Regions from separate parts of the Thalassotalea sp. SU-HH00458 genome, predicted to be linked through region 2. Evidence: predicted binding sites of a transcription regulator. Region 2 holds the regulator's gene; each other region holds the start of a gene.
What was found. The regulator sigma-54, encoded in region 2, starts transcription at its own class of promoters, with help from an activator protein. The targets are predictions, from matches to a motif close to GTTGGCACGNNNNTNGNNT.
Positions count from the first base shown of each region.

Region 1: a site for sigma-54 is predicted at 9,863-9,881, ahead of ABXH06_RS10545 (PEP-CTERM sorting domain-containing protein). Genes of this name have one in related genera too.
Region 3: a site for sigma-54 is predicted at 9,717-9,735, ahead of ABXH06_RS10555 (DUF2884 family protein). Genes of this name have one in related genera too.

Region 1 covers NZ_BAABWW010000006.1:49,569-60,699, forward strand. The annotation lists gene ileS (isoleucine--tRNA ligase) at 1-1,784, opposite strand, end outside; gene ribF (bifunctional riboflavin kinase/FAD synthetase) at 1,839-2,789, opposite strand; gene murJ (murein biosynthesis integral membrane protein MurJ) at 2,923-4,494, opposite strand; gene rpsT (30S ribosomal protein S20) at 4,742-5,002, shown strand; gene ABXH06_RS10535 (DUF8614 domain-containing protein) at 5,161-6,813, shown strand; gene prsT (XrtA/PEP-CTERM system TPR-repeat protein PrsT) at 6,878-9,700, opposite strand; gene ABXH06_RS10545 (PEP-CTERM sorting domain-containing protein) at 9,942-10,793, shown strand; gene ABXH06_RS10550 (tRNA-uridine aminocarboxypropyltransferase) at 10,937-11,131, opposite strand, start outside.
Region 2 covers NZ_BAABWW010000002.1:189,370-200,500, reverse strand. The annotation lists gene ABXH06_RS03870 (MlaC/ttg2D family ABC transporter substrate-binding protein) at 1-241, opposite strand, end outside; gene mlaD (outer membrane lipid asymmetry maintenance protein MlaD) at 268-738, opposite strand; gene mlaE (lipid asymmetry maintenance ABC transporter permease subunit MlaE) at 786-1,562, opposite strand; gene mlaF (phospholipid ABC transporter ATP-binding protein MlaF) at 1,559-2,368, opposite strand; gene ABXH06_RS03850 (calcium/sodium antiporter) at 2,727-3,710, shown strand; gene ABXH06_RS03845 (KpsF/GutQ family sugar-phosphate isomerase) at 3,719-4,684, shown strand; gene kdsC (3-deoxy-manno-octulosonate-8-phosphatase KdsC) at 4,684-5,262, shown strand; gene lptC (LPS export ABC transporter periplasmic protein LptC) at 5,259-5,825, shown strand; gene lptA (lipopolysaccharide transport periplasmic protein LptA) at 5,791-6,345, shown strand; gene lptB (LPS export ABC transporter ATP-binding protein) at 6,342-7,073, shown strand; gene ABXH06_RS03820 (RNA polymerase factor sigma-54) at 7,141-8,649, shown strand; gene hpf (ribosome hibernation promoting factor) at 8,673-8,960, shown strand; gene ptsN (PTS IIA-like nitrogen regulatory protein PtsN) at 8,988-9,440, shown strand; gene rapZ (RNase adapter RapZ) at 9,465-10,319, shown strand; gene ABXH06_RS03800 (HPr family phosphocarrier protein) at 10,324-10,602, shown strand; gene mgtE (magnesium transporter) at 10,795-11,131, shown strand, end outside.
Region 3 covers NZ_BAABWW010000006.1:60,929-72,059, reverse strand. The annotation lists gene ABXH06_RS10620 (AzlC family ABC transporter permease) at 1-145, shown strand, start outside; gene ABXH06_RS10615 (AzlD domain-containing protein) at 142-453, shown strand; gene ABXH06_RS10610 (zinc-binding metallopeptidase family protein) at 666-2,105, shown strand; gene ABXH06_RS10605 (1-acyl-sn-glycerol-3-phosphate acyltransferase) at 2,212-3,339, opposite strand; gene ABXH06_RS10600 (DUF3718 domain-containing protein) at 3,528-3,857, opposite strand; gene ABXH06_RS10595 (GNAT family N-acetyltransferase) at 4,162-4,671, shown strand; gene hpf (ribosome hibernation-promoting factor, HPF/YfiA family) at 4,959-5,315, shown strand; gene arfB (alternative ribosome rescue aminoacyl-tRNA hydrolase ArfB) at 5,386-5,805, shown strand; gene ABXH06_RS10580 (peptidylprolyl isomerase) at 5,900-6,700, opposite strand; gene lepB (signal peptidase I) at 6,819-7,469, opposite strand; gene ABXH06_RS10570 (class I SAM-dependent methyltransferase) at 7,676-8,440, opposite strand; gene ABXH06_RS10565 (RNA methyltransferase) at 8,573-9,088, shown strand; gene ABXH06_RS10560 (cold-shock protein) at 9,277-9,486, shown strand; gene ABXH06_RS10555 (DUF2884 family protein) at 9,779-10,579, shown strand; gene ABXH06_RS10550 (tRNA-uridine aminocarboxypropyltransferase) at 10,812-11,131, shown strand, end outside.

The sequences.
Region 1 (11,131 bases), on a different contig from region 2:
GTTAACACTTGTTTATATGGCGCTTTACCATTCATTGCAACAGAAGATATCATTGAAGACATAAACCAACCACGGTGCTGATCAGAGCCTTCCAAATATAAATCAGCGCCTGCATTAAGTTCTTCACGTGCATCCACCACAGAGTAATGGGTAGTACCTGAGTCAAACCAAACATCTAACGTATCAGGTACTTTGATAAATTGTTCAGCGTCATCGCCAATCAATTCACTGGCTTCTAGATCAAACCAAGCTTGTATACCTTCTTTTTCAACTCGTTTAGCGACTTCTTCAATAAGTTCAATACTACGAGGATGCAATGCACCTGTGTCTTTATTGATAAATAACGCAATAGGAACACCCCATGTACGTTGACGAGAGATACACCAATCAGGGCGACCTTCTACCATAGACTCGATACGGCTTTGCCCCCAATCAGGGATCCACTGTGTTTTAGTAATTTCTTTTAACGAATCTTGACGCAAACCAGCTTTGTCCATGCTGATAAACCATTGCGGAGTAGCACGGAAAATTATCGGCGTTTTATGTCGCCAACAATGAGGATAAGAATGCTCATAAGCATGATAATGCATTAAGGCACCATGTTGTTTTAACACTTCAACAACACTATTGTTGGCTTTAAAGACATGCTGACCTTCAAAAAGCTCAGTGCCTTCAAGATAAACACCATTAGCGCCAACAGGGTTTGCAACTTCTAAATTGTATGCTTTGCCGACAACAAAATCGTCAACACCATGACCAGGCGCCGTATGTACACAACCTGTACCAGAATCAGTTGTAACATGCTCACCACAAATAATAGGGACGTTAAAATCATAAAATGGATGTTTAACTTCAGCGCGATCTAACTCAGCACCTTTAGCAAAACCTAAGGCGTGATATTTTTCAATACCAAAGCGGTCCATACACGCTTTCACCAAATCAGTTGCAAGAATTAAACGTGCTTTGCCCTGCTCATTCTCGTATTGTATTAGTGAGTATTCTACATCGGGGTGAACAGAAACAGCCCGGTTTGCCGGTAAAGTCCATGGAGTAGTCGTCCAGATAACGACGCCAATTTGGCCTTCACCTGAATGTCCTTCAGGGTGGGAAAATTTATCGGCAAGCGCTTCATCTACCACATTGAATTTTACATCAATCGCTGGTGACATTTTATCTTGATATTCTACTTCAGCTTCAGCCAAAGCACTGCCGCAATCTGTACACCAATGAACAGGTTTAAAGCCCTGTTCTAAATGACCATTTTCAGCTATTTTTCCCAGCGCTCGGATGATATTCGCTTCCGTATCGAAGTTCATGGTTAAATAGGGATTCTCCCAGTCACCAAAAACACCTAAACGTTTAAAATCTTGACGTTGACCATCAACTTGTTTGGCCGCATATTCACGACATTTTTGACGAAATTGTGCAGCTGTTACTTTATGACCCGGTTTGCCGACCTTTTTTTCAACCATTAATTCAATAGGTAAGCCGTGACAATCCCAACCAGGAACATAAGGAGAATCAAAATCAGATAATGTTTTAGATTTAATAATAACGTCTTTTAAAATTTTATTAACTGAATGACCTAAATGAATATTACCGTTTGCGTACGGAGGACCATCATGCAAAATAAAAGATTTCTTACCTTTTTTCGCCGCACGAATTTTGCTGTATAGCTCCTTTTCGCTCCAGTCTTTTAACATTTGCGGTTCACGATTTGCCATATTTCCTTTCATTGGAAACTTAGTATCTGGCAAATTCAATGTATGTTTATAATCACTCATTTAAATTACGGTCCGTTATTTAATCTAGCTGGTTCACACCAACATGCATATTAATCAATCTAAGCTTAAAGCCTGTGTAAATTGCCAAGCTTGCTCACTATCTTTACTAATTTGTTGTTTTAACTCATTCAGTGAATTAAAACGTTGTTCTTCACGTAGTTTATGCAGTAAAACCACTTCAATAGATTGCCCATAAATATCTTGCTGAAAATTAAAGATATGAACTTCTAGTTGTTGTCTGATACCTGAAACAGTTGGCCTTGAGCCTATATTCGCTACACCAAAAAAATCACCGTTATTGGTCTTTACTTTAACTACATAAACACCCGATACAGGCGATACGCGTCTTTTTAGCAAAACATTAGCGGTAGGAAAGCCTAATTCACGCCCTCTTTTATCGCCATGAAATACCCGACCGATAATAGAATATGGCCGACCTAGCATTTGCTCAGCTTCTTTTAATTTATTATTTTCGAGCGCTTTACGTATTTCCGTACTACTAATTCTGCATGCTGATACTTTATAACTAGCAGTATCAGAAACACCAAAATCAAAATATTTACCTGCATCGCATAACGTCTCAAAATTTCCTTGACGATTTTTCCCAAAATGAAAGTCATCACCAATAATGAGATATTTGACATTCAATTGTTTAACTAATAATTTTTCAACAAAATCCTTAGCAGTTAATTGCGCAAATTTTTGATTAAAGTTCACACAAATCAAACGTTCAACACCTAAACGTTCGAGTAAAACATATTTATCTCTTAACCGAGTTAAACGCGCAGGCGCTGTCTCAGGAGAAAACAACTCTTGTGGTTGAGGTTCAAAAACTAAAACCGTAGCAATACAATTTAAACGCTTAGCTTTTTCCACTAACGCCTTGATGACTTGTTGATGACCTAAATGAACACCGTCAAAATTACCAATGGTTAGTACACAGCCATTATTATCACTCGAATTTTCGACTGACTTTATATTGTGGATCCCACGTATTAACTGCATTAAACCAACAAACCTTTCTTACCTTATTCGTTATTTTCTAAAAAAGAAAAGCAACTTTATCTAAAAAATCGACGAATTATAGCGTAGTCAATAGTAAGAATCAGCACTTGAGCGTAATTTGTTGGTAATTTTTTTACTTTGTCGAAATTACTTTAAAATCGTTAAATCTCACACCTAACAAAAGTATCGAAACAAAATAACAAATTCCCCCAGAAACAATACAAAACAGTAATTGCAAAATTTGCTCTAGAAATGTAAAGGTTAACCAATGTTCAAAAGGAGGGGATAAAAAGTAAACCACGAACGCCATCACAATAGATGACAAGGCCACTTTCACGATAAGTTTTTTGGCCGCTGTTGTTAAACAATATACATTTTGAGTTTTTAATCCGCTATATAGCCAATAAGCATTTAAACTGGCCGATAACGTCGTTGCCATAGCTAAACCAACATAACCAAAAAACGGCGCCAACATAATATTAAAGGCCATATTAGCCACCATAGCTTTAATGCCAATTTTGACCGGCGTTTTAGTATCTTGTCGAGCATAATACCCTGGGGCTAACACTTTAATAAACATGAAGCTTACCAGTCCTGAAAGGTATGCAAATAACGCAAAAGAGACCTGAACAACATGAAATTGAGTAAATTCACCCCGCATAAAAAGAATCATAATAATCGGCTGAGCTAATACCATTAGCCCAACTAAGGCAGGCCAACCAAACAAATTTATTATTTTAATGCCCCAATCGATAGTCAACGCAAATTCATCGTGACTTTTCTTGGTATGTAGCTTAGCTAAACTGGGTAAAATAACCGTTGCAATACCAATACCAAAGAGTCCTAAGGGGAATTCTAATAATCTATCCGCATAATACAACCAACTCACTGAGCCAGTCACTAATAACGTAGCAATTTGTGTATCGAGTAATAAGTTAATTTGGGTAACAGAAACCCCAAATAAAGCTGGAGCCATCAATTTGCGAATTTTAGTCACGCCTTTCGTTCGCCAGCCCCATGTTGGTTTAACTAAAGCACCCGCTCGATATAAAAAAGGCAACTGAAAAATAAACTGAACAAGCCCACCGAGAAAAACTCCCCAAGCTAATGCATATTCAGGACTGGCAAACCAATCTCGTCCAAATATTGCCATTGAAATAATGCAGATATTCAACAATACCGGAGTAAATGACGAAACGGCAAATCGACCATAGGTGTTTAAAATGGCGCCTGACAGGGCTGTTAAACTTATAAACCATAAATAAGGAAAGGTGATTTTTAATAAGCTCGAAGCCAAATCAAACTTTTCACTACCATCTTGTTGTATTGACTCCATGTAAAACCCAGGGCCAAATACCATCACAATTAAAGGAGAAGCAATCATGCCAAATAACGTCACTAAGGTAATGATCACACCTAAGGTTCCTGAAACTTGGGCAATTAATTTTCGTGTTTCTTGCGTTTGATTATCCTGATCATTTTGATGATATTCACTTAAGACAGGCACAAAAGATTGAGCAAACGCACCTTCAGCAAAAAGTCGTCGTAGAAAATTAGGAATTTTATTAGCAAAGAAAAAAGCATCCGCCGATGCCCCTGCTCCCATTAAATTAGCAATAACGACATCCCTTACTAAACCTAGCACTCTCGAAACTAAAGTCATCGCACTTACAATTATGCCAGATTTTACTAATTTACGACTCAAGGTACCCTCAAATAAAGCACGTTTTTTAATACTAGAATTATGCGTTGTTTTTACCTTGTTAAACAAGTCCTTATTCCTTTACATCCTGGGAATTTTAATTGTTATGTAAAAAACTCAGTAAAGGCTTGCGATAAAACATAGTAACAAGTTAAAATAAAACATCGAAAAGGTTTGACAATACGCTGAAAAAAAGGCATATTTCGTCGCCTTAAATTTAGGCTATATTTAATCATTTTAGGAGTTCACCTTGGCTAATTCAAAGCAAGCTAAGAAGCGCGCAACACAATCAGAAAAGCGCCGTCAACACAATGCAAGTCGTCGCTCAATGATGCGTACTTTATTAAAGAAAGTTAACGCTGCAATTGAAGCCGGTGACAAAGAAACTGCAGCAGCAGAATTTGTTGCAGCGACACCAATTCTTGATCGTTACGCAAGTAAAGGTCTTATTCACAAAAATAAAGCAGCACGTAGCAAAAGTCGTTTAAACGCAGCTATTAAAGCTCTTTAATTTTTTGAATGAAAATAGTTAAAAAACCGGCAATAGCCGGTTTTTTTTTCTGCAAAATTTACCCTACTCTCACAAACTTTCAACAATCGGCTTATAACTGTTGCCATTAGCTATATAATTTTTTAGTCTCTAACCAATAATGACAAAAAGGTTAGATAATGAAACTTTCAAAAATTGCAGCAATTGTTGCTATAGCAACTTCATCACTTACTGGTTGTTTAGAGCAAACACCAACAAATAATTACTCCGTAGCACTTGTTCCTGAATATGAAAACAAGCTTGATATATATAAAACCGTTAAACTTTCTAGTGATATTTCACACTTAACGTCTGATCAAAAAAAAATGCTGTCGTTATTAATAGAAGCATCAGATATTATTGATGACTTATATTGGCAGCAAGCCTTTGGTGATAACAAAGATAGCTTCCTCGCGAAAATCACCGATGAGCAAGTCAAACAATTTACTCAGATAAATTACGGTCCATGGGATCGATTAAATGGCGACAAAGCCTTCATTTCCGGGGTTGATGCAAAACCTTTAGGAGCACAATTTTACCCTGCCGATATGACAAAGGAAGAGTTTGAACAATCAAATATTGCTGATAAAACGGGATTATATTCAGTTATAAAACGAGACGATAACGGAAAGTTAACCTCTATCGCATATTCTGAATTATATAGTGATGAGTTAAACCGAATTGCCGTTATTTTAGAGAAAGCTTCTACGTTTGCCCAAGATAAAGAATTCGCACAATATTTGAAGATGCGAGCACAAGCATTAAGAACCGATGATTATCAAGCATCAGATTTTGCTTGGATGGACATGAAAAACAATCCAATTGATGTAGTCATTGGGCCAATTGAAACTTACGAAGACCAATTATATGGTTATAGAGCTGCTTTCGAATCTTATGTACTTGTTAAAGATATGGCATGGAGTGAAAAACTTGCCAAGTATGCCGCTTATTTGCCAGAGCTACAAAAAGGCTTACCTGTCAATAAAACCTATAAAAAAGAAACACCTGGCTCTGATGCAGATTTAAATGCCTACGACGTGGTTTATGTGTCAGGTCATGCTAATTCAGGCGGTAAAACTATCGCAATTAATTTACCGAATGATGAACAAGTACAATTAGAGAAAGGGACAAGACGCTTACAACTTAAAAACGCAATGCGTGCAAAGTATGATGCAATCATGCAACCTATTGCTCAAACTTTAATTGTGCCAGAGCAACGGAAAAACGTAACCTTTAACGCTTTCTTTGCCAACACTATGTTTCATGAAGTGGCACATGGTTTAGGTATTAAAAATACGATTAATAACAAAGGTACCGTTAGACAAGCATTGAAAGAACATGCTTCTGCTTTAGAAGAAGGCAAGGCAGATATTCTTGGTTTATACATGATCAGTCAATTGCTGGAAAAGAAAGCGATCACCGAGGGTGAATTAGCTGATTATTATACGACTTTTTTAGCCGGAATATTCCGTTCAGTACGCTTTGGCGCAAGCTCTGCACATGGCAAAGCAAACATGGTTCGCTTTAATTACTTTGCCGAACATGGTGCATTCACACGCAATGAACAAGGTTTATATGCGGTGAATATGGAGAAAATGACTGAGGCAATTAATTCACTTTCTGCTTTGATATTAACCATTCAAGGTGATGGCGATTATCAAGGTGTACAAAAATTAGTGAATGAAAGTGGTAATATAGGTGAGCAACTTGCACAAGATCTTGCAAAACTATCTGCCGGTAATGTACCTGTGGATATCGTATTTGAGCAAGGGAAAAAAGTTCTCGGATTGTAAAAAATAAAAGTGAGGCTATTTAACTCTAGCCTCACTTTATTGTTCACGATAAAATTCTTTCGTTTTAAGACTCTAATCTAACCAACAATGCTTTTGCTTGTTCTATTTCAGAAAAGCTTTGTGTAGAGTCGATCGCTTCTTTCAAATATTTTATTGCTTCATTTTCTCGTTTCAACATAACTAAGTTTACCGCAAGATGATATTTAACTTCAGCATTATCTGATTCTACGGCTAACACATTTCGAAATATATTTAAGGCTTTGTCAGGTTGATCTGATTTAGTGAGTGCCCACGCCATGGTGTCCATTATAGCGACATTATCGGGCATTTTATCATAGGCCTCTTTCGCATATTTTAACGCTTTATCATGACGGTCAAGCGCAATATTAACAATGGCAGCATTGTTTAGTAGGATTGGTAATGAACCATTGATGTTAATTTGTTTTTCATAAAGAGTGGCCGCTTGCTCAGCTTTATTTGTAGCCATATAAACATCTGCTAAGGCTATGGCAATCAAGGTACTTTTCGGCTCAGTTGCATGTAAGTTAAATAACATTGAAGTCGCTTCGTCAAACTTTTCTTGAGCAATTAAAGCTTGAGACAAACTTAATGTTGTTTTTTGTGATTTATCCATTGATAAAGATTCACGATAAAATTGTTCTGCTTGCGTGAATTTCTCTAACTGTAAGTAAACATCACCTTTTAACGACAATATTAATGCAGGAAAGTTGAGTTTTTCGTTCAGGCTGTTAATCACGGCCAGCGCTTCATCTTCCTGATTATTCTTTGCTAATAAATGGATTAATTTCAAATAGGCACTAATGAAATTTTCATTCCAAGCAATTGATTTTTGTAAACTACTAATGGCGCCTTCAGGGTTACGCATGGTTAATTGGCCGTCAGCAAAAGCAGATAATACGGCGGATTTATCCGCAGCATATTTCACCGCTAATTGGAATGAGTTACTTGCTTTATCAAAATTCTTATTCGCCAAGTAAAATCCTGCAAGCCTTTGTTGAATTTGTGCATTTTTATTATTCCTAGCGAGAAATTCTGTAGAAACTTCAATTGCTTTACCAATGTCACCTTTAGCTGAATAAATATCTAACACCTTATTAACCGCAAGCGTACTATTTCTATTTAAGCTATAGGCTTTCTCATAATATTTTTGTGCTTGATCTATTTCATTTTTTTGTGTGTAGGTATTCCCTAATTCCACCATTAACTTAGGATGATCGGACAAGGTAGATAACTTCGCTAACAATCTCTCTCTTGCACTTGCGATATCTCCTTCCACCATGTCCATTCGTGCTAAATGAACAATGGCGTCAATATTGTTTTCATCTAAAGAAACAGCTTGTTCAAAACTGCTCCTTGCAGCTGAATGTTGGCTGAGTAACCCTTGCAAAATCCCCTGTTGTAGATAAAGAAAACTACTATTTTTATCTTTTTCAATTAATGAAACCAGGATAGTTAATGCTTTTTGATATTGTTTAGATTGCTGGAAAGCTTTGACTAATTGAAAAGTGAATTTTGGATGATGCTGAGATAATTCCTCTGCCTTAATAAGGTTTTCAAGCGCTTTTTGAGATTGCCCCATTCTTAACTGAAGATTACCTAAGTCAAAATGAGCAGACGCTGATTTAGGAAGTGCTTTAACAACATCAGTAAAATATAACTCTGCTTTTTCAACTTCTCCGGTCATATCGTATGCTTTCCCTAATAATGTCCAAATTTGAATATCATCAGGATTTAACAAGCGAGCTTTGATCAGGTAGTTTTTTGCTGAATAAGCTTCATTTAAAGCAAATTCAACCTGTGCAATTAATTTCATTGCTCTGATATCATCATTGACGATATCAATATAATCACGAAGATCATCTTGCGCTTTTAAAAACTCTCCTTGATTAAAGTTAACCAAACCCGCCAAATAATAATAGATAGGATTTTCTTTCATTATATCATCAGGCATACCGGTTAAAACGACATCTAAATGACTGGTCGTTTTAGAAAATTCATCCGACAAGCCTAAGGCATTGGTAATAATTGCCTTTAAATAGTTAGCTCTTGGTTCGTTTGGCACATCAGCTAAAATAACATTAACATCGTCCAACGCTTGATTAAATTTTTGTTGCTCAATTAAAATGCTGGCTCTGGTTAACAAAGCAGGAAAATGTTTAACATTAATGGCTATCGCTTCACTTATGGCCTTGATGGCTTGATCAATATCACCTTTAATTTGATAAATACTTGCTTTCATTTGCATTGCATTGGTATTTAACGGCGAAAGCTTAAGTGTTTGCTCAATATATTTAAGCGCCTCTTCATATTGATTTCTTTTATATGCAACTTGAGCTAAACCGAGAAAAGCTTCATAATTTCGAGGATTTAATTCGAGCGCATCTTGATATTCAGCTTGTGCTAATACTGTATTGTTTTTGTTAAATAATGCTCTACCTTTAAGCACCAAAATATCACTTGAAAGTTTCTCGCTCCCAGGAATAGGCGTAGCTTTATTGATCACTAGATCGTATTTATTTTGTAATAAATAAGCTTCCAGCAATAACAATAACGTTTTTTTATCATCGGCATTACCTTGCTCTGCAAATTTCAATTCAATTTCGGCACCAGCACCATCACCTTGAGCAATAAGAATTTCAGCCATTAAGATTCGAGAAGGCAAATGTTTAGGGTTATTTTTTAAGGCATTTTTAAGGTGTATAACAGCTGAGTTCAAATCTTCCATGTAAAAACTTTTTAGCGCATTTTCAAAAGGCTCATTACTACTTGATTGTGCTGCAATAACTGAACCGCTGAGTAAAACACTAAAAGCGACTACTTTCTTGATTGTCATCCCTTTAATTCCCATTCTATTTTTACTATCCAAAACAATGACTCTTTAATATTTGATGAGGCCTATGATATGATAAATACATTCGTTACAGCAACTATAATAAAAGTGTCTAAGTTTTTTACACCTTGAGAGTATCTAAAACTACTCATCACCACAAAAAACAAGCAACACATTGATTTTTAATCGTTTTTCAATATTGGCGTATAATTTGCTTAATCGTTATCAATGATGAAAATACTTAGTTAGCATTTAAAAGTTTAAGGTTTGAATTAGTATGAAATGTTTAAAATGGATTGCAGTTTCAGCATTGTCACTATCTTGTATTACAGCTACTGCTGGTAATATTCCTGCTACAGTGATAAATGATAATTATATTGGTGCCGGTTACTCAGGTGATGTTAAAGGTAGCGAAAGCATTTATGATATATCAAAAATGGAAGTATCGAGAACAGGTACTCAAATGACCGTTGATATTTTCACAAACTTTGTTGGCAAAAATGACGACTACGGTATCGTATTTGGTGATTTATTTATGTCAACAAACGTTACTGACTTTGATTCTCCTTGGAAGCCTAATAGTGCCAATGACACGTGGAATAATACCGACTGGAATTATGCATATACTATTCAAGACTGGGAAAACGGTGATGGTGGTCGTTGGGATGACCGTGATAACACCTCAAGTGGTCAAGGTCGCTTAGTTTCTGGTTTTAATTCTGGTGATTTAAAATATTCAAATAGTGGTACAAACCGTCATAATCAAGCAGTTTCATTAAAGAATACTAATTATTACAATCCAAATAGTTCAAATAATGCTTATGACAATATCCATTACAACGGTAACACTTATGATGCAGATTCTACTTACTGGAATTCTGCTTGGAGTAACTGGTCTGCTGGTAATGGAAAAATCTCATTTACATTTGATGTCGCCAATACGGCTTTAGCAACAGCAAATCAAATTGCATTTCGTTGGGCTATGTCTTGTGCCAATGACATTATTGAAGGTTTAGTTTCAGTAAGAGACCCAGACAATCAAACTACAGTGCCAGAGCCACAAACATTATTATTAATGTTGTTAGGTATGGCTGGTATCGCTTACCGTCGTAAAATCAACGCTAAGTAAACAATATATTCGACAAAAAAACGACCTTATAGGTCGTTTTTTTATCTCTTAAATTTATAATTAAAGTCATTTTACCAATAGTAAACTAAAACAATACCCCCTTGCCTGTCTCTAGAACAAGAAGACAATCCCCAATTGAACTGCTAATATTGATAAGCTTGAATTAACGACTCATATCTTTGTTGTGCTTGAGGATCGCCTTTATTTGTTTGACAAACACTTTTTTGATATTGATAACTATAGACATCAAACCAACTGTCTAAAATTTTAGCATTGTCAGCTTCTCCAGCTACAGCTAGAACTTGCGCAGCGACTTCAGCAGTACATAATTGATTGAT
Region 2 (11,131 bases):
TTGGATTTTTTTGGATTGCAGTTTGTTCGTTTGCAAACCGTTTAAACGTGATATCAGCCACCGTTTTGATCATTTTATACGGGTCTTTTTTATCAACGTTAATAGAAGTACCGCCTGCTGGTGCTAACGCAACAAAATTCACCATTTCAGGAGAAATTTTCGACAACGGCTGTTCAAACTCACTTGCTACACCAAATAAGGTAACACTAATCCCTAACCCAAAAGTGACTATTTTTTTCATCGTATTTGACTTTCTTAACACCAACATTAATCGCCACTCCCTTGGCTAAATAAAAATTGTCCGATTAATTCTTCTAACACTAAAGCAGGTTTAGTATCTTCAATATAATCACCCGCAACTAAGGTTTCGACTGATTCATCAATAAATCCAGGCAACAAACCAATATATTGTTCACCTAATAAACCAGACGTTAAAATTGACACTGACGTTGCTTCCGAAAAGTTATCATATTCCGCATAAATATCTAATGTCACTATCGGAGTATAATCTTCAGCGTCTAAACTAATTTTACTGACGCGGCCAACAACTACGCCACCTACTTTAATAGGAGAGCGAACCTTTAAACCACCAATATTGTCAAACTTAGCATAGAGTTGATAAGTCTTGCCATTGCCTGATATACCACTATCGGCAACCTTTAACGATAACATGAGTAGAGCTGCTATACCCAATGCAGCAAATAACCCTACGAATAACTCAACTTTTTTCGACACCATGTCAGACACCACACTCTAAAAAATAAACACTCAGGTTAATATTGCAATTAATTTGCAAACATTAACGCCGTTAAAATAAAATCTAAACCTAATACTAATAAGGATGATTGTACCACAGTTGCCGTGGTTGCACGGCTAATACCTTCTGAGGTAGGTTCACAATCATAACCTTTATAAACGGCAATCCATGTAACAACAAAGGCAAAAACAATGCTTTTTATCACGCCATTTAAAATATCTTTTTCTAAGGAAACTTGAGCTTGCATTACTGACCAAAAAGTACCGCCATCAACGCCTAACCAATCAACCCCAACCAAATGTGCCCCTAAAATACCAACCGCCGAAAAAATGGCAGCAAGTAAAGGTAAAGAAATAAAACCCGCCCAAAACCTAGGAGCAATTACCCGGCGAAGTGGATCTATTGCCATCATTTCTAAACTAGATAATTGTTCTGTTGCTTTCATTAAGCCTATTTCGGCGGTCAACGCTGAGCCAGCTCGCCCGGCGAATAATAATGCCGCGACCACGGGACCTAACTCTCGCAATAATGAAAGAGCAACCATAGGGCCTAAACTGGCTTCTGCACCATAACCCACCAAAATTGTATAGCCTTGCAGGGCTAAAACCATACCAATAAACAACCCAGAAACTAACACGATAACTAATGATAAAACCCCCACTGAATACAGCTGTTTCATCAATAATGGAAAGCCTTTTTTTACATTTGGCACATGTAACAAGGCAGAGCCTAGCATTAATATGGCACGTCCTAATGCCGAGATACGTCCAAGAACTTTACGCCCTAATAAAATCAGTATATTCATGATGACGTATCCTTACCCAATAGCTCTTCTTGATAAGGTTGCGCTTGATAATGAAAAGGTACTGGACCATCGGCCTCACCTTTGACGAACTGTTGCACTAAAGGAGAAGTTTGCTGTGCAATTTGCTCTGGCGTACCATGACCAATAATTTTTTGCTCGGCGATAATATAGATATAGTCGGCGATACTCATTACTTCAGGCACATCATGTGAAACGACAACTGAAGTCAAGCCTAATGCATCGTTTAATGCACGAATCAACCGAACAATCACCCCCATTGATATAGGGTCCTGGCCGGCAAACGGTTCATCATATAAAATAAGTTCGGGATCTAAGGCAATCGCTCGTGCTAAGGCTGCACGCCTAGCCATACCACCAGAAAGTTCACTTGGCTTCAAAAACCGTGCACCCCGTAAACCTACGGCTTCTAGTTTCATCAACACCATTTTTTCAATGATCGCTTCCGATAATTGTGAATGTTCTCTGATAGGAAAAGCAACGTTTTCATAAACGGACATGTCCGTAAATAACGCACCACTTTGAAAAAGCATACTCATTCGTTTACGAGCGGAATAAAGTTCTGTTCTTGAGAGTGAAGGAATATCTAAGTTATCAAAGTAAATATGGCCCGATTCAGGTTTTAATTGCCCACCAATAAGACGCAACAAAGTAGTTTTCCCTATCCCACTTGGTCCCATAATTGCGGTGACTTTTCCTTTCGGGATTTGCAAACTAATATCATCATAAATGATACGTTCGTCCCTTTTAAAAGTCATATTTTTAATATCTACTAAAATATCTGACATAGTGCGTTTTTTAGTGCGATTATCCTTATAAATTATTAAGCGAGAATTCTACCTGATCCAACGAGATACTTCACCCGAAAATAACAACTTATTACGTTTATAATTAGTAAGTAAACGTATCAAAACGTAAGAAAGTGTAAGATTTACCGATTGAATTTTAAACTTTATTCCCGATAACGCGGCCTTGGCAAAAATCTATTCGTACAAAAAGCCAATTATCTCGTTTCAATGCAGGAGGTTTTGCTGAAAAAATAGCAAATTTCATCGCATCGACGTTTTTTTTAACCTCATTACTCAAAAATCCTTTTTTTTTCTCTACCAACCAGCGACAATTACCCTTGGTTTAATGGAGTCCTTAATGTTTGTTCAAATTTTAATTTTACTTATTTCGCTGGTCACTCTCGTTTGGAGTGCTGATAAGTTTGTGTTTGGTGCTTCGTCACTTGCTAGAAACTTTGGTATTTCGCCAATGATAATCGGCTTAACTATCGTCGCGATGGGGTCTTCAGCCCCTGAAATGATGATTGCAGGTACCGCTTCATTTCATGGCAACCCCAACACAGCTATCGGTAACGCTATCGGCTCTAATATTACCAATATTGCCTTAGTGTTGGGGATAACAGCGTTACTTCACCCATTATCAGTTTCTTCTTCAACGATCAAACGTGAAATTCCACTGATTTTAGCTATTACGGCGCTTGCTTATTGGATGCTTTCGGATAATCAATTTACTTTTAATGAAGGATTAATCTTAATTATTGGCTTCTTTGTTTACATTTTTTCATTACTTTTTATTACCCTAAAAAGAGCGAAAGACAATAAAGTCAATGATGCCATGATCCTTGAAGCGGAATCAGAAGTTCCTGAAGCAATTAAAACACCTTTAGCGCTATTTTGGTTAACCGTTGGCCTTATTCTATTACCGTTAAGTGCTAGTTATCTAGTTGATTCATCGGTGTTTATTGCTAAAGCTTTTGGTATCAGTGATTTAGTAATTGGCTTAACGGTGATTGCTATCGGTACAAGCTTGCCAGAACTTGCCGCAAGCATTATGAGTATTATCAAAAAAGAGGATGACTTAGCATTAGGCAATATTATTGGCTCAAACATTTTTAATATTCTCGCGGTATTATCATTAGCCGGTTTAATTGCACCGGGTGATATCGATCAAGATGCATCGGTACGAGATGCGCCGTTTATGTTAGGTGTCACATTATTACTCTTTATTCTTTGTTTCAGCAGACATTCAGGCAACTTTAGAATTACCCGTTTTAAAGGGGTTTTACTATTGTTTACCTTTATTGCTTATCAAATGTTACTCTTTAGCCAACTGAAAAATTAATCCAACTTATGAAGAATTTTAAACAACTCGCCAAGCAAGTCATTGATATTGAAAAGCAAGCCATTGCTGAACTTGAGCAATATATTGACGACGGTTTTGAGCTGGCTTGCCAATTAATGTTTAACTGTCAAGGGCGCGTAATCGTGATTGGCATGGGAAAATCAGGTCATATTGGTGGAAAAATTGCCGCAACATTTGCTAGTACAGGCACGCCTGCATTTTTTGTTCACCCTGGCGAAGCAAGTCATGGTGATTTAGGGATGATCACTGCTCAAGATGTTGTACTGACAATATCTAATTCAGGTGAAACCGGTGAAGTATTGGCAATTATTCCGGTTATTAAACGTATTGGTGCTAAACTTATTGCCATGACCAGCAACCCTGACTCTACCTTAGCAAAATTAAGTGATACCCATGTTTGTATCAAGGTTTCACAAGAAGCTTGCCCATTAGGTTTAGCCCCTACTTCAAGTACAACAGCAACATTAGTTATGGGGGATGCCTTAGCAGTAGCGCTGCTAAATGCAAAAGACTTTACTGCGAATGACTTTGCACTTTCTCATCCAGGGGGAAGTTTAGGTAAACGGTTATTGTTACGCCTGCAGGATATTATGCACAGTGGCGAACGCATCCCATTAGTGAATGAAAAGGCGAAGATCAAAGAGGCATTAGTTGAAATGTCTTTAAAAGGTCTCGGCATGACCGCCGTTATTAAAGACAGTGGTGAATTAATTGGGCTTTTTACAGACGGTGATTTACGTCGCATCCTCGATGAAAAAATTGATATTCATCAGGACGACATAGCCAGTGTCATGACAAAAAATCCTCGGGTAGCCGAAGGTGAAATGTTAGCTGCACAAGCCTTGAAAATTATGGAAGACAATAAGATTAATGGCTTAATAATCGTTGATAATAACAATCATCCCGTTGGTGCCATGAATATGCACGACTTGCTTAAATCAGGAGTTCTTTAATGACAAAGCCTAACTTGTCATCTAACGACACAATGAAAACTTTATACGGTGAAATAGCCAATACTATTTACCACAAAGCGAAGAATATAAAGCTTTTTGTATGTGATATAGATGGTGTATTTTCTGATGGTCGAATTTATCTAGGTAACGATGGCGAAGAATTAAAAGCCTTTCATACAAAAGACGGTTATGGCATCAAAGCTATAGGCGCCAGTGGTGTTGACGTTGCCGTGATCACCGGAAGACAATCAAATATCGTACAAACAAGAATGACAGCTCTGAATGTAAAACACATTATCCAAGGAGAAGAAAACAAACTTCCGGCATTAAAAGCCTTAATTGAGAAATATCAATTAACCGCGGAACAAGTAGCATATATAGGTGATGACATGCCTGATTATCCATGCATGGAATATGTCGGTTTATCCATAGCGGTGAATGACGCTCATCCGGCTATTTTAAGTTTAGCTGATCATGTAACAACGATTAAAGGAGGTTTTGGCGCGGTACGTGAAATATGCGATATCATTATGCAAAGTCAAAACAGCCTGCAATATGCCAGTGGCGCAAGTATATGACACGCATATATATAGCTTCGTTACTATTTTTTATTTTTTCAGTGGTCAGTTACATTGTCATTGAATGGCACCAAAACAGTAACCAAATCACCAATGCTATAGATAACAAAATATCCCCTGATTTTATTGCTGAAAGCTTAAATAGCGAAACGTATAACAGCATAGGCCAACTCTCCTATATTATCGATGCGAATCGAATGGAACATTATTCGGAATTATCAGTCACACACTTTGAGTTTCCTAAATATACCTTATACCCAAAAAATACCGATTCTCCATGGAAAATTAGTGCAAATGAAGGCACACTCTACAATAGCAATAGAGTAAAACTTGAAAGTAAAGTGGCGTTAATTGCAACCGACAGTAAAAGTTTAATTCAAGAGATCCATGGAAAGTATTTAGAATTAGATTTAAACACTAATATTATTAGTTCAGAAAAAAAGATAGAAATAAAAGGAATTGATTTTACCATGTACGGTACAGGACTGATTGTAGACTTAAACACTAAACAAGTAACGCTGACAAAACATGAAAAAACCATATTTCAACCTATTAAAAACTAGTTGTTTGGCTTTAGGGGTAACCTTAAGTCTTTCATATAGTGTTATAGCAGCAAAAGTTGATTTGAATGAAGAAATCAAAATTGATGCTTCTAGACAAGCAGCTGATCTCAAAAATAAAATATTTAGTTACATTGATAATGTCATTATTACCCAAGGCTCTTTAACAATAAAAGCAGACCTAGTGCAAGTTGTGACAGAAGCCACGAGTAACGAAAAAACATATATTGCCAAAGGGCAACCAGCAACGTTCGAACAAATATTGGAAGACGGAACGCCTATTTATCTACAAGCAAATGAAATTAAATATCAACCTGAAAAAAATACGGTGATGATTTCAGGAAATGCTGAACTTCGTCAAGAAGGCAGCAAAGTCAGTGGCACCACTATCAGTTATAATTTTTTGACCGAACAAGTACAGGCAAGCAGTGACGACAATGCTAGAGTACAAACGGTATTACAACCGAAAAACCTTGAGAAAAAAAAGTTAGATAAAAAATCGTTGGATAATAAAAATAAATGACCACTGCCACCTTAATTGCCAATAATTTGGCAAAAGCCTACAAAGGCCGAAAAGTCGTAAAAAACGTTGGTATGAAAGTGCAAGAAGGCCAAGTTGTCGGATTGCTCGGTCCAAATGGTGCCGGTAAAACAACTTCGTTTTATATGATAGTTGGTTTAGTCAATAGTGATAGCGGTTCAATCATCTTAAATGATGAAGATATTACTTTACTCCCTATGCATGAAAGAGCCCGAAAAGGTATCGGATACCTTCCACAGGAAGCTTCCATTTTTCGTAAGCTAACGGTATATCAAAATATTATGGCGATTTTGCAAACCCGCAAAGATTTAGATGATATCAGTAGAGAAGAAAAGCTTGAGCATCTCGTTGAAGAATTTAATATAGGTCATATCAAAGATAATTTAGGCATGAGCTTATCCGGTGGCGAACGACGCCGAGTTGAAATTGCGAGAGCACTAGCGGCAGAGCCCAAATTTATCTTACTTGATGAGCCTTTTGCTGGTGTTGATCCAATTTCAGTAGGTGATATAAAAAAAATTATCCTACACTTAAAACAACGTGGCATTGGAATTTTAATCACAGATCACAATGTTCGTGAAACATTAGACGTTTGTGAGCATGCATATATTGTTAGTCACGGTGAATTAATCGCGGAAGGCAATGCAGATCAAATTCTTGCGAATCAACAGGTAAGAGATGTATACCTTGGTGAGCAATTCACGCTATAGTTACACAAAGCTTTGATAAAAAGTAAAAATCAATATGAAGCTAGAAAATAGGAAAATAATACGATAAATGCGCCCTAGTCTGCAGCTCCGAATAGGACAACAACTCACCATGACTCCACAATTGCAACAAGCGATTAAGCTTTTGCAATTGTCGACGTTGGATCTTCAGCAAGAGATCCAAGAAGCTCTTGAAAGTAATCCATTATTAGAAGTAGATGAATCAACCCCAAGTGACAATGATGCGCAATCGGATAACTTAGAAGAAGCATTTTCTGCTGGTGTAACAGAACAAAACACTAAAACATCCGACGGCAGTGAAGATTCAGCTCCTACTATCGATGAAATTAGTACGACGGAAGCTATGGATAAATCTGAGATCCCTGAAGAGCTCAACATAGACACTACCTGGGAAGAAAGCTACAGTGCTGGCGTTTCAAATACCGGTGCCAGTGCACCTGCTTCAGAAGATTATACTTATCAGGGCGAAACAACGGACTCCATTCAAGACCATTTACGCTGGCAAATGGAGTTAACGCCATTTTCAGAAACGGACCTTGCCATCGCGACGGCTATTATTGATGCCATCGATGATGCTGGCTATTTAAGAGTCAGTGTTGAAGAAATTCTTGAAGCGATGGGCAATGAAGAAGTTGAACTTGATGAAGTTGAAGCCGTACTTAAACGTATTAATATGTTTGATCCTGTTGGCGTTGGGGCTCGCTCTATCTCAGAATGTTTAACCATTCAATTAAATCAATTTGATAAAGAAACGCCTTGGTTAAAAGAAAGTAAGCTGATCATTAATGAATATATCGACTTATTAGGTAACCGAGATTATCGCCAAATCATGCGGAAAACGCGTTTAAAAGAAGATCAACTACGCGAAGTGATCAAGCTAATTCAATCGCTGGATCCAAGACCAGGTGATAGTGTCATTAAAGGTGATGATCAATATGTCATCCCTGATGTTTCGGTCGAAAAGAAAAATGGTCGTTGGATGGTTGAATTAAATCCAGATACAGCACCACGATTATCGGTTAATCAGCAATATGCCTCCATGGCACGAAACATGAAATCATCAACAGACAGTCAGTTTATACGTTCAAACCTACAAGAAGCTAAATGGTTTATTAAAAGCTTAGAAAGCCGAAATGATACATTGTTAAAAGTCTCTAACTGCATTGTACAACGCCAACAAGGCTTCTTTGAACACGGGCCAGAAGCAATGCGCCCTATGGTACTCAATGATATTGCTGAAGCGGTAGATATGCATGAGTCCACTATTTCCCGTGTTACGACCCAAAAATATATGCATACACCTAGAGGAATCTTTGAATTAAAATATTTCTTCTCTAGCCACGTAAGTACAGAAAATGGTGGAGAATGTTCATCCACCGCAATTCGAGCTTTAATTAAAAAGTTGGTCGCTGCAGAAATTCCAGCCAAACCATTAAGTGATAGTAAAATGGCGGAATTACTTGCAGAACAAGGCATTAATGTCGCCAGAAGAACCATTGCCAAGTATCGAGAATCATTGTCAATTCCTCCTTCTAACCAACGAAAAAGTCTACTTTAACAACTAAATAAGGATCTAAGCTTATGCAAATTAATCTTGCTGGTCATCATGTTGAAATTACTGAAGCTTTACGTGAAAGTGTCAATACAAAATTTGCCAAGTTGGAACGACATTTTGATCATATAAATAATGTTCATGTGGTATTGACGGTAGAAAAGCTGAATCAAATTGCGGAAGCAACAGCCCATCTTAACGGAACAGAAATACACGCAAAAGCCGAAAATGCCGATATGTATGCTTCAATCGATGCTTTAGTTAATAAACTCGATAAACAAGTTTTAAAGTACAAAGGCAAAATCAACCAACATTAATCCATCGTCTATTTCAACACGAGCATTATGAAATTAACTGAACTTATTAACGAGAACTGCACCTTGTGTGCAGTTCATGCTACTAGCAAAAAGCGTATTTTAGAATTATTATGTGAAAAAGCTGCCGAGTCTTATACTGATTTTAACACTTATTCACTGCTTGAAAGTCTAATGGCACGTGAAAAAATGGGTTCAACTGGGATAGGTAATGGTATCGCGATCCCACACGGTAGATTAACTGATGGGGGTAAAGTCGTTGTCGTGATTGCCACAACAGAGTCTCCAATTGATTTTGATGCGATAGATAATAGACCCGTCGATATTTTTATTGCTTTATTCGTACCCGAAGAAAATTGTCAACAACATTTATCCACGCTACAAAGCATTGCACAAATTTTTAGTGATAAACAAACTTGCAAACTGGTCCGAAAATGTCACTCGAGTTCAGAGCTTTTCAATTTATTGAAAAATAATAACTAAACCTTAGTACCAAGGATTTCGACAATGAAACTCATCATCGTTAGTGGCCGTTCAGGATCAGGAAAAAGTGTCGCATTAAGAGTGCTGGAAGATTTAGGTTATTATTGTGTTGATAATATCCCTGTCAATCTTTTACCAGCTTTAACACATACGGTGATTAATGATTATGAAACCGTAGCGGTTAGCTTAGATGTTCGTAATTTACCGGCAGATCCTAATGATATTTCTGAAATTATCAATTACTTACCCAGTGCGGTAGATCTAAATATTGTTTATTTAGATGCGGATGATAACGACTTAATTAAACGTTTTAGCGAAACACGCCGCTTGCATCCATTGATCAAACAGAATATTGCGCTTGATCAAGCGATATCACTTGAGAAAAAACTGTTAGAGCCTATTTCAAGCCGTGCAAATTTATACATCAACACCAGTCAACTTACCCCTCATCAATTAGCGGATTTGATCAGAGAGCGAATTCTCGGTAAAACAACTGGCACTATGGTTGTGGTCTTTGAATCTTTTGGCTTTAAACATGGCGTCCCTCAAGATGCTGATTATGTTTTTGATGCTCGATTTTTACCAAATCCATTTTGGGAAAAAGATCTCAAACCATATACGGGACTAGATCAACCCGTACAAGATTTTCTCGCTAGCCAACCTATTGTCACTAAATTTATCTGGCAAATTAATAGTTTTATGATGACTTGGCTACCACATTTAGAACGTAATAATAGAAGTTATATAACCATAGCCATTGGTTGTACCGGCGGTAAACATCGTTCCGTTTATATTGCGGAATTACTCGCAAATAATTTAAGAAAAGAGCGTAAAGATGTGCAAGCGCGCCATCGAGATCTTGACGTAGCCAGTACTTAACCTTATGACTATTAAACTAAATAAAACCTTATTAATTACTAATAAATTAGGGCTGCATGCAAGAGCCGCAACTAAATTGGCGCAGTTAAGTCAAAAGTTCAATGCCAAAGTTACAATTGAACTTGAAAGCAAACAAGCCGATGCCAGCAGTATTATGGGGCTTATGTTATTAGCCGGCGGCCAAGGGAAAGAAGTGACGATTCATACTGAAGGGCTAGAAGCACAAGATGCCCTTGATAATGTCTGCCAGCTTTTTTCCGATAAATTCGATGAAGACGAATAATAACCTCAAGATCCCTTTCACAAAGCTGTAAAATTTCGTGGATATAATAAGAAAAAAGCTGCTAAAACCAGTCAGTTGAGATAAACTTATAGCAACTGGGCAACCAATAATTATGTTATGTATAACAAATTCTGCCCGCTATAACTCGTAATTAATTACCATTTTCGTTTTTTAACGGCACAGGAAAACTTTATGCCGGAAACTTCAGAACAAGAAGACAACCAACAAAGATTACTGCAAGTGAACAAAGCACTTGGTAGTGGTATGTTTGTCTATGTCCGCAAGCTATTACAAAATATGCCTGCCTACGATCTTGCTTTGATTTTACAATCCTCTCCCAGTAAAAGCCGTACCGTGTTATGGCAACTTATCGATCACGACCATCACGGTGAAGTGCTCGAAGAATTAAACGAAGAAGTTCGAAAAGGCATCTTGAAAAAAATGCGTCCAGAAAAACTCGCAGAAGTTGCTGAGGGTATGGACGTTGATGATCTTGCTGAGGTATTACGAACACTGCCAGATAGTGTTT
Region 3 (11,131 bases), on a different contig from region 2:
TTCTGGGAGCTGCTCTGTGATTTTTAAACTATTAAGTTGGGAATTAGATCTCGTCTTATCCGCGCTAATGGGAATGCTCGCAGGTTATTATGTTTTGCGTTATCAACAAAAAGTTAAATCTAAATCGCAGGAGCAAAATAGATGACATTAGTGACTATATTATTAATGGCAATGATCACATTTTTAACGCGCTATTTATTTATACACCCGAAAATTCCGTTACGCTTAAATGCCAAAGTAGTGAGTTTTTTGAGTTTTAGTGCTCCTGCTGTTTTAACGGCTATTTGGGTACCAATAATTTTTATTCGAGAAGGAGAGTTGGCGCTTTCATTGACGAATCCTTATATTATAGCGGCAACAGTTGCTGTATTTCTGGCCTCGAAAAAAGTCAATATTTACCTCATTCTTTTAACTAGCGGCGCATTATTTATTACTTTAAAAATGATCTACTAACATTTTATTCTGTGTTTTTTAAAGAAAATTACCAGACCTTTTTAAATCGTATTTTTAATTGTTTAAAGGAGATAAAGCGTTATTTTATTGTTGTATTGTCAATTTAACATCTATTTTATACCGTTTAACGATTAATTCAGGTTTAGCTCTTGTTTTCTCTAATTAATCGCTTTTATTATACAAGTGAGATTTATTTTGAGAACAATAATTTAATGAACATTAAAACTACATTATCGAGTATTGCTATTATTACCGCAGTTGCTTTCTCTTCAGGAAGTCACGCTTTTGAAAAAGTAAAATCAGCTGAGAAAAAGAAACAAGTGTCTAGTTGGTTAAGCCTTTCTAAAAAAGAGTTATCAGCAGTTGAAGCTTACGGTGAAGAATACAAAGACTATATTTACAAAACACCAACAGAGTTAACTTTTGTCACAGAGACCATTAAACGCGCCGAAAAAGCAGGGTTTAAACGTTTAACCGAAAAAAGTAAGTTAAAAGCTGGGGCTCGTTTTTATGACGTAAATCGTGACCGTACAATCTCGTTGATTGTTATAGGGAAAAAGGGGTTAGAACAAGGGACAAGAATTGTTGGTGCTCATATTGATTCACCGCGCTTAGAATTAAAAGGTCGTCCTGTCTATGAAAAACAAAAGTTTGCCATGTTTCAAACTTATGTTCATGGCGGTATTAAAACCTATCAATGGGTGAATATTCCATTAGCGCTAGTTGGACGTGTTGATAAAAAAGACGGCTCAGTAGTGAATATCTCGGTTGGATTTGATGAGAATGATCCTATTTTTATGGTGCCAGATCTAGCGCCACATGTTGATCACCCCAACAGAAGTCGCACAAGCCGAAATGTTATCAGTAAAGAAGAGCTAGATGTCATTGTTGCGGCAAAACCAGACTTTGATAAAAAAGTGAAAGATATTGTTGTTAGCTATTTAGAAAAAGAATACGGGATCACTGAAGCAGATTTAGTCTCTTCTGAGCTTGCCTTAGTGCCGGCAACTAAACCGCGTGATGTTGGCTTAGATCGCAGTTTAATTGCTGCATATGGTCATGATGATAAAGCTTCATCTATTGCCGCGGTTAAAGCTATTTTTGAGCAAAAAACACCAGAATATACTTCAATTGCTTATCTAGTTGATAACGAAGAAGTGGGAAATATAAATAACACCGGTGCAAGTTCGACCTATTTAGTCGATTTGCTAAGTGGAATGTTATACAACGAAAAAGCAGACAATTATAATGATTATCTACTCCGTAAAGTCTTACGTAATACTAAAGTAATTTCGGCTGATGTGAACCCAGGGGTCAATCCAACCTGGTCGAATGTTTGGGAATTAGGGAATGCCCCTCGTTTAGGTAATGGCATCAATTTAAAACTTTACGGTGGTGGCTTTAACGCTAACTCTGAGTATATGGCGTGGACACGCAATTATTTAGATAACAATAAGATTAAGTGGCAAACATCAACCTATAAAGGTAAAGCGTCTGGCGGTACGATTGGCAGTGATTTGTCGAATGATAATATGGAAGTTATAGATTTTGGCGTGCCAATTCTTTCAATACATTCGCCGTATGCCGTTGGCTCAAAAGTTGACTTATATTCTTTGTATAAAGCGATGTCAGCATTTTATCGTCAAAAATAACTTCAATCTTGAATAAAATGTACTGAAATAAAAACCGCCATTTGGCGGTTTTTTTTGAGTGTTATTAAGATCATAAACTTAAATAGCTTACCTGAATAACTAGTTGTTATAGCACTTGTTCTAGTGATTTTTTGGAAAAAACAGGGTTAGCATACATCGTTAGTAACCAATGTTTCTGCTCTTGTGTTAATTGTTGAACTCTTTCGCTGAGTGCATCATTTAAATTGGTCGTATTATTTGAATTATTTGAATTATTTGAATTATTTAGTTGTTCGTATGCACTTAAATTACTTTTGTAGAGTTTATAATGTTGAATTATTTGATTGTCTATGGCGAGTGCAATCGCCTTACTGTCTTCGAATTCGCCTTGTATTGGCTGACAAAAACTAACGTGTACTTTTCCTTTTTGCCCTAAAATTCCTTGAGTAATGCTTTTTAAATCTTCGTTTTCATGTTTTTGATAACTACCTGTTGCTTGCCTTTGAGCAAGTTCTTTAGCCTTGTCGTGATCACAGGGATCAAATTCATAAGAAATTGACACAGGAATAATGTTTAACTCACAAAGGTAGTCAGCAATACTTGTTTCTTTATTTTTATTTAACAGTAACATTGAGATTAACGCCGCATTAGTTTTGTCTATGCCATCTTTGGCACGACCTTCTTTTTGTGCGATCCAAATGTTTTGTTTTTTCTCGGTTAAGCTGTGATGAATATAACTCGATAATTGTTTCGAAGCTGTGAGCATTGCTCGTTTAGTTTTTTCGCTGCGTTTAACAATAAAACTTTTGTTAATTCGCATTAAGTCGGCGACCCATTCTTTGTGTAATAAATTATCACCTACAGCCGCTTCTACGGTATCAATATTATTTTTATGAAGTGCATAATTGACTAGGGCGGCATCTAAAACAATATCTCGGTGATTACTGATAAACAGACAAGGTTTAGTATGGTCGAAGTTTTCTAATCCGCTGTAAGTAAATCCACTGGTGCTAGTTTTAATGATTTTATCGAGATATTTAGCCACTTCGGCTTGAATATCGTTAATGCAATGAATGTTTTTTACACGACTTGTTAAGCTTAACTTCACTATAAAATTAGCAACCGCAGGAAGATACTTTTTCAAAAAAGGTAGTGAAAATTGTGCAATAGATTCTTGCAGTTCTTTTTCATTTATTAATTTATGAAGTACGTGGTTTACCTCATCATCTCGATAAGGTCGAATATCATCAAACATCAACGTTCTCTATATAAATGCCTAATAGCATAAGGATTAAATATTACGTAAAGATTATATCGTAAAAGGGTTTTTAAGGGGAATAGCAAAGCTAAGTTTTACCAATAATAAATGCCGATTAAATAAGGGGTGGGAGAAAACTTATTTAATCGGCATTGTCATGACAGATTATTATAAAAGTGGATAAATTATAAAGCGGCGATATCGTTAATACTGACATGCCCTTTAATGCGTCCGCGGTTAAGTAAGGCATTCATTTTTTCAGGTGACTTGCCATATTTGCTAACAAAGTCAGTAATATTTTGTTCGTTACATTTGATGTTATAAACAACGTATGCGTTGCTTAATCTCGACTCTTTAATTGCTTTGTGCAGAGCAACTCGACTGCCCGATGCCGCTTTCATACATAATTCAGTTGAAATATTACTGTCTGCTGCAACAAGGGTTGATGCGTTTGCAAGACCAGCCAAAGATAAAGAAATGGTTAAAGTGGTTAAAATTTTAGTAACTGTTTTCATAGTGCTTCTCCTGTGAATGCTTAAGTGGTGCATTGCAGTCATAGTGCCAATATTTCAAATCATATAAATATCAAATGGTTACGTGTTTATCGTGTGTTTTGCTGTTATTCTTGAATAAGTTGGATAAATAATGAAGTGGTCAAAATAGCTAAAATTTGGTTTTTTGTTTTGTGCTGAAATCTCAAATGACGCGATTGGCTGTTAACTTTTGTTGAGTAGAATTCACTTGGGATATTTATAACTTTTGGGTAAGCTTTTCACTACTTTTAAACGTTCAAATTTCAACACTACCGCGCGAAGTCAAATGATAATACTTGAAACAGAAAGATTAATATTGAGGTTACTTACCAAAAATGATCAACAGATGATTTTGACGTTATTAAACGAACCTTCATTTATTAAAAATATTGGTGATAAAAATGTTCGCAGTTTAACTGATGCTTGGGAATATATTTCAAACGGCCCTTTAGCTATGCAGAATTCGCTTGGCTTTAGTCTATATTGCTGTGAGCTTAAAAATAGCGGCGAGGTTATTGGACTTTCGGGTTTGATAAAAAGGCAAGGTATTGCACACCCTGAAATTGGCTTTGCATTTTTAAATAAATATTGTCAAAAAGGCTATGGTTTTGAATCTGCCAAAGCGGTATTGAACTATGCCAGCAAAGCGCTTAAATTAAATACACTTCAGGCTATTTGTAATCCAGATAATCATGCGTCTTCCGTATTATTAACAAAACTTGGCTTTACATTTAAAAAACAAATTTCACTTGAGCAAATTTCGCATAAAGTAAATTTATTTGAAAGAGCAATTTAAAATTTTCATTAATAACTTATAAGCTTTTCCCTAGAAATATTTTTAATGAGTATGTTTAGCCAGTTTCTTGGATTTCTATTTCATGTAGATATTTTTTATGACGCTCATTTTAACGGGCGACTTGTCATGTTCTGGGGAAGTAAACGAAAGCGTTGTGGAAAATTTAATATATTTTTGTTGTAAAAATAACCGCTTGATGACATTTATCAACTTTTTCACGGTTTATACTTGCGTTTTTCAGCTTTTCACCCGAATCTTAGTATGAGCAACAACAAAAAGGAAAAGCTATGAAAATAAATCTTTCTGGTCACCATGTAGAAGTTTCAGACTCTATCAGAGAACATATTGAAGAAAAGTTTTCAAAAATCGCCACACATTTCCCAACACTTATTGCATTAGAAGTTATTGTTTCTTTAGAACATGGTAAACACCATGTTGAGCTAAGCACGAACTATGAAGGAGCAACGGTATCCGTTTCAAGTGATGATACAGTTATGTATCCTGCTATTGCGAGTGCAGCTAAAAAATTAGATGCCGCTTTAAAACATAGAAAAGGACAATTAAAAGCAAACTTACATGCTAAACCTATTGCCACAAGCCCAGATATTGCCCATGAGAAAGTACAAGCATTAAACCTTGGTTAAGGTCATTTTTCCATTCAAAGAAAACAGGGACTTAGGTTCCTGTTTTTGATCAAACTGAGAATTTTTAGCAATGTCTGAATTATCTATATCAAATAATGTTGAGCTAGCCATTGACGAGGTAGAATTAACCGCTATTCGTGCACAAGGAGCCGGAGGGCAAAATGTTAACAAAGTGTCTTCGGCAATTCATCTTCGTTTTAATATTCAACAATCATCGCTGCCTGACTTTTATAAAGAGCGACTCTTAGCGATGAAAGATCAACGTATAAATAATCAAGGAGAAATTGTTCTTAAAGCACAGCAATTTCGTACTCAAGAAAAAAATAAAGCAGATGCAATTGCTCGTTTAGTTTTGTTAATTAAAAGCGTCGCGGTTGTACAAAAAACGAGAAAAGCGACTAAGCCAACGAAGTCTTCTACACGAAAGCGGCTTGATAATAAAACGAGACGAAGTCAAACGAAGTCGCTTCGTACTAAGGTTAATTTCTGATTTAACCTTTCTACATTATATCGTTCGGGTAGATGATAAAGGCTTTTAGGGAAGAGGTGAGTAAGCACTCGTAAAGCACTTACTCATTTAATGATTATTTTTTCAAGCGAAAACTAGTTATTAAGCCAAGAAACACGATGGCGTACCATATCAATGAGCCGCCGCCACTACTGGTATTTTCATTAGGCGAGTCTGTATCACTATCAATACTTGTATTCTTAATCGAGCTTAATCCGCTATCGGTACTTACCGTAGCATCAAAAATTACGACTTGATAAATTGTCACAAAGTTCTCTGTACTCGGTACTGCACTTGTGTCTGAACATTGCTCAGCATAATCAGGCATAGGTAATTCCTGAAAACCAGAATAACCGGTATTACATCTTTCAACAGCTGCAATTAAATTAACCACATCCATACCGTCTTCAATCACTTCACCAAAAACACTGAAACCACCATTTTGAGTATCTAATTGTGCGCCAGTTGTACTATTATTTTCTAAGTTGATAAACCATTGACTCGTTGCACTATTAACAACGCCACCTTGTTTCGCCATCGAAATGGTGGCTTTGACATTTGAATAAATCGGCTCATTAATAATCGCGTCTTCAACGTCAATCCAAACAGGAGGTAATGTTCCTTCAAATTTTGCCCCACCACCTTGAATTATAAAATCATCAACCGTTCTATGAATGATAGTGTCGTTATAACTACCATCATTGACATAGTTTAGAAAGTTTTCGACAGTTTTTGGTGTCGTTTCATCATGTAGATTCACTTTAAAATTACCGTGTGAAGTTTGAAATTCTACGATAGTTGCATGAGCAGAAACGCTCAAAAATTCTAGTGTAGATAACACTGGAATAAGTAATTTTTTAAAAATGTTGTTAATCATAAAATTGGATGTTTGTATAAAATCGAGGCGAAGATAATAGTAAGTTAGGAGCTAAACGACAAGTAATTTTTGTTTGCTACTTGTCGAAGACTTATTCATTAAACGCTAGTGACCTTTTTTATATATCAAGCAAGAACCTTGCTTTTCTTGGTAGGAAATAATTGTTGTAATCTAGCGATAACACAACTTTTGATGAACGGCCGATGATTTCACTACGTGGAACAAAACCAATCACTCGTGAGTCAGCACTGTTATTTCGGTTGTCACCTAATACTAAATAGTGGTCTTTTGGTACTTTTACAGAGTTAAAACTTCTTAAAGGCGAAGGATTGTTGGTAATTTGAATGCGGTGAGGGTTTTGGTTGATCTCTTCATCAAGAATGACTTTATCGCTATTGATTTGCTTGCCTGTATAGGCGATTTTTTGATGATTAATGGTTAGTTTATTGTTTGACATGGCAACAATGTCGCCAGGAACACCAATAACTCTTTTAACCAATCGTTTATTTGCTGCTTTAGACTCAAAGATAATAATGTCATTTACTTGTGGATCAGCTAATTTTATTAATGATTGTTGGGTAAAAGGTATATTAATATCATAAGCAAGTTTATTAATTAGAATCCTGTCACCTTCAACAATTGTTGGTTTCATTGAGCCAGTAGGTACATCATTCCAATCGGCTACGGCACTTCTAAAAATTAACATTAAAGTAATAAAAACGATTAACGATTTGTTTTCAATCCATATTTTACTAACCATATTTTTCATAAATTTTGCTCAACTCTATTAGAAACGTTTTAAAATAGGATGATTCAGCTTAGGTTTAGTTCCTACGCATTTTTATTATACTTCAGGGTTTATGTAACAAATTATGACTACCTATTAGATGCTGAAGAAGTAAAAGCGTTTAGGTCATCAACCAAGTTTCCTAGAAATCATAAGTTACAACGTCAAGGAAACTTAAGTTAAGGTCATTATTTAGCGACTGGTTTTCGAAACACTAAAGTAAATCGATCCGTATTACCTGTTACTGTTTTTCTACCTACTTCATAACGTAGTTCATCGTCAGGTCGATAAAACATGTCTGAAGACTTTTCTAAAATAAAGCCAGCAGATTGCACTTCTAAAATCACTTTTACAGGATCTTCTCTTCTAGCAAGCTCTCTGGTTTCAACTGCCATGTGACGTCGGGTATGATCAACAATGACATATAGTCCGCCTGGTTTTAATACATTGAACGCTTCATTATTTAATTTAGTTTTATCAGCTAAATTAAAGTTATGATATTCACGAATGTTTAAAATCATGTCTGCGTCATTCATGCCAAATGATAATTTGCCTAAATCATATCTAAATTCTTGGTTGTTCCAAGAAAGTTCTATAGGTAATTTTATCGTAGATTCAAAGCCTTTCTGAGAGAGTATCGGATCTAAGTCACTCAACCATTGTGCATTATATGCAAGATGAAGTTCTCCTTTTTCAGCCAATAAAGGGGCTAATATTTTGGTATACCAGCCATTACCAGGTGCAAATTCAATCACTTTCATATTCTGTTTAAAACCAAAAAATGATAATGCTTGAACGGGTGAACGATTATTATCTCTTAGCTTATCAGCGTCGGTTCTATGAGACATTTTCATGACGTCAGTGATGTTTTGTTGCAGAGAGGTCACCTTTGCAGAAGCATTTGCTCCAAACAATATCGTTATAGTGAGTAGCGGGATCAGCCTAGTTTTCATAATAGTCCTTTTTATAGTGATGTTATTTTTAATATCTAGATCTATCACTTGGCACTTATCTTTAAAAGCAATAAAATCATTTCTTTTAAGCTAAATGATTACTACTACCGATGAATAATGATGAAAAATGACGTGCAAAATTCTACAGTAATGGTCGGTTTAACAAACCCCAAAAGTCCGAGTAATGTAGGTGCTGTAATGAGAGCAGCTGGTTGCTATGGGGTTAATGAGGTGATTTATACTGGCCAGCGATATCAACAAGCGGCGAAATTTTCTACCGATACCAAAAATATTTCACAACAAATCCCGTTAACACCAGTAGAGTCGCTCATAGCGAATAAAGATGAAAATGTTGAGGTGGTTTGTGTTGAACTGGTTGAAGGAGCAACACCTTTACCTTTGTTTGAACACCCGAGAAATGCCCTTTATATCTTAGGTCCGGAAGATGGCAGTATCAGCCAAAAGCTTGTTGATGAAGCTGATCATGTTGTCTATATACCAACCAAAGGTTGTATGAATTTAGCTGCTACTGTCAATGTGGTTTTATATGATCGTCTTGCGAAATCTGAACATTTAGATATCAGCAATGAGCTAATTAAACAAAGTAGAGATACGAATAATAAAATCAAAGTTAAAAATAACAATTGACGATAAAAACGAAATAGCTTGACTCTTAGCTGTAAATCATTAGAATTCAAATCAGCTAGAAAGTAAGACCTATTTTTATATACATCGTATCGCGTTATTAGTAGCTCGTCCCGTTTGATAAGTAATAGTTACACTTCCTGCAACACCGCCTTAGGGCAAAACATTACTCAATTAAATAGGAAAGTATTATGTCTGAGACAACTACTGGTACAGTTAAATGGTTCAACGAATCTAAAGGTTTTGGTTTTATCGAGCAAGAATCTGGTCCTGACGTGTTTGCACACTTCAGCGCTATCTCTGGCGACGGTTTCAAAACTTTAGCAGAAGGTCAAAAAGTTCAGTTTACTGTTACTCAAGGCCAAAAAGGTCCTCAAGCTGAAAACATCGTAGCTTTATAATTTAAGTTTTCTTTAAAGAAAATATAAATTAATGAAAGGATAAGATTTTAATCTTATCCTTTTTTAATGCCTCAATTTTAGTAAATATATTGTTGAATTAAGGAAAGCCCCCTTCATTTATTGAATGGTTTAATTCACTACTTTTTAGTTTTTATCATCACTTCTTTATTTCTTATCACAATTAATAAATAGAAATATTTTAATATTTCAAATAAATCAATGGGTTACCTTTTGGCACTAGTTTTGAATATAAACAAACAACATAAAGTGTTATCACATAAAGGGTATTCCAATGAAATCTTTACTTGCTACAGCCGTTTTATTATCAACTACTACCGCGTTTGCTCATGATACGAGTTTCTCTTCAGACTCATGTAATATTGAATTGAATGCAGGGGTAAAAATTAATAAAAACTTTATTGAGTTTACTAAAAATGATCAAGCGCTCTATAAAATCATTAATAATGAAATTTTAATTGTAAATGGCAAAGAAGTTGAGTTGAATGATTATCAGCAATCGTTAGTTTTAGAATACTCAACGAGTATTCGCTCTGTATTACCAGAAGCGAAAGAACTTGCTTTTGATGCCATTGAAATAGCTGTAGAAGGGGTCAATTTAGCCTTTAACGAGTTATTAGGAGAAAATAATGACGTTGGTGAAGATCTTACCGAGCATTTATATGGGATCCGAGATGAAGTAGACCGACGATTTGCTAGTGAAAATGAGTTTTATATCGATGAACATGGTGATTTTGCTGACGACTTTTTTAATGAAGAGTTGGAACAACGTATTGAAGCGGCTGTAGAAGATACCATTCAAAATTCATTAGGAAGCTTATTGATTGCTGTAGGACAAGAGATGTTATTTGCTGGCGGTGATATGGAAGCTTTTGAAGCTCGAATGGAAAATTTTGGCGAGCAAATTGAGAGGGATATAGAGTATCGTGCAGAAAAGTTAGAAAAGCGAGGCGAGGCTTTATGTCATACCGTTTATAAAATTGATGGTATAGAAACGCAATTAAGCCAAAGTATCGATGAATTATCTGATTTTAATGTGATTGATGCAGATTTAGATAAAAGAAATAAAGCATAGATTCATTTGAAAAGGCGCTTAAATGAAGTGACCTCATAAAGTAGACTCATTGCTAAACGTCAACCATGGCCTGAATTCGATTTTGTATCGGACTCAGGCTTTTTAGTTTCAGCTTAATGCATTTATTGTTGTAGTGAAAAAACATGAAAAGTACCTAATTAGCATTGTTACTGTTCATTTAGAGGGGGATCTTTTAAAATATGGTCAAATTAGTTTTAACTCCTACAACTTCATGCACGCTGTTAATCGTTTATTTCAATATCGTAAAAGTATTTCGACTACTGTCTACAAATCAAGAGGGCAACGATTAATTCGCTGTGAATTTTGCCACTTAGCAAAAGAAAACTGTGTTTGCCAATTAAAAGTAACGCTTAATAGTAAAGTTGGCTTTTTATTGCTGATGTATGATACCGAGGTCTTAAAACCAAGCAATACAGGGAAGCTAATCGCCGACTTAATTCCTGAAACTTTTGCTTTTTTATGGTCACGGACCTCAGTCGAGCAAGATCTTATCGATTTAATTCAGGATGATAATTGGCAGCCCTATATTGT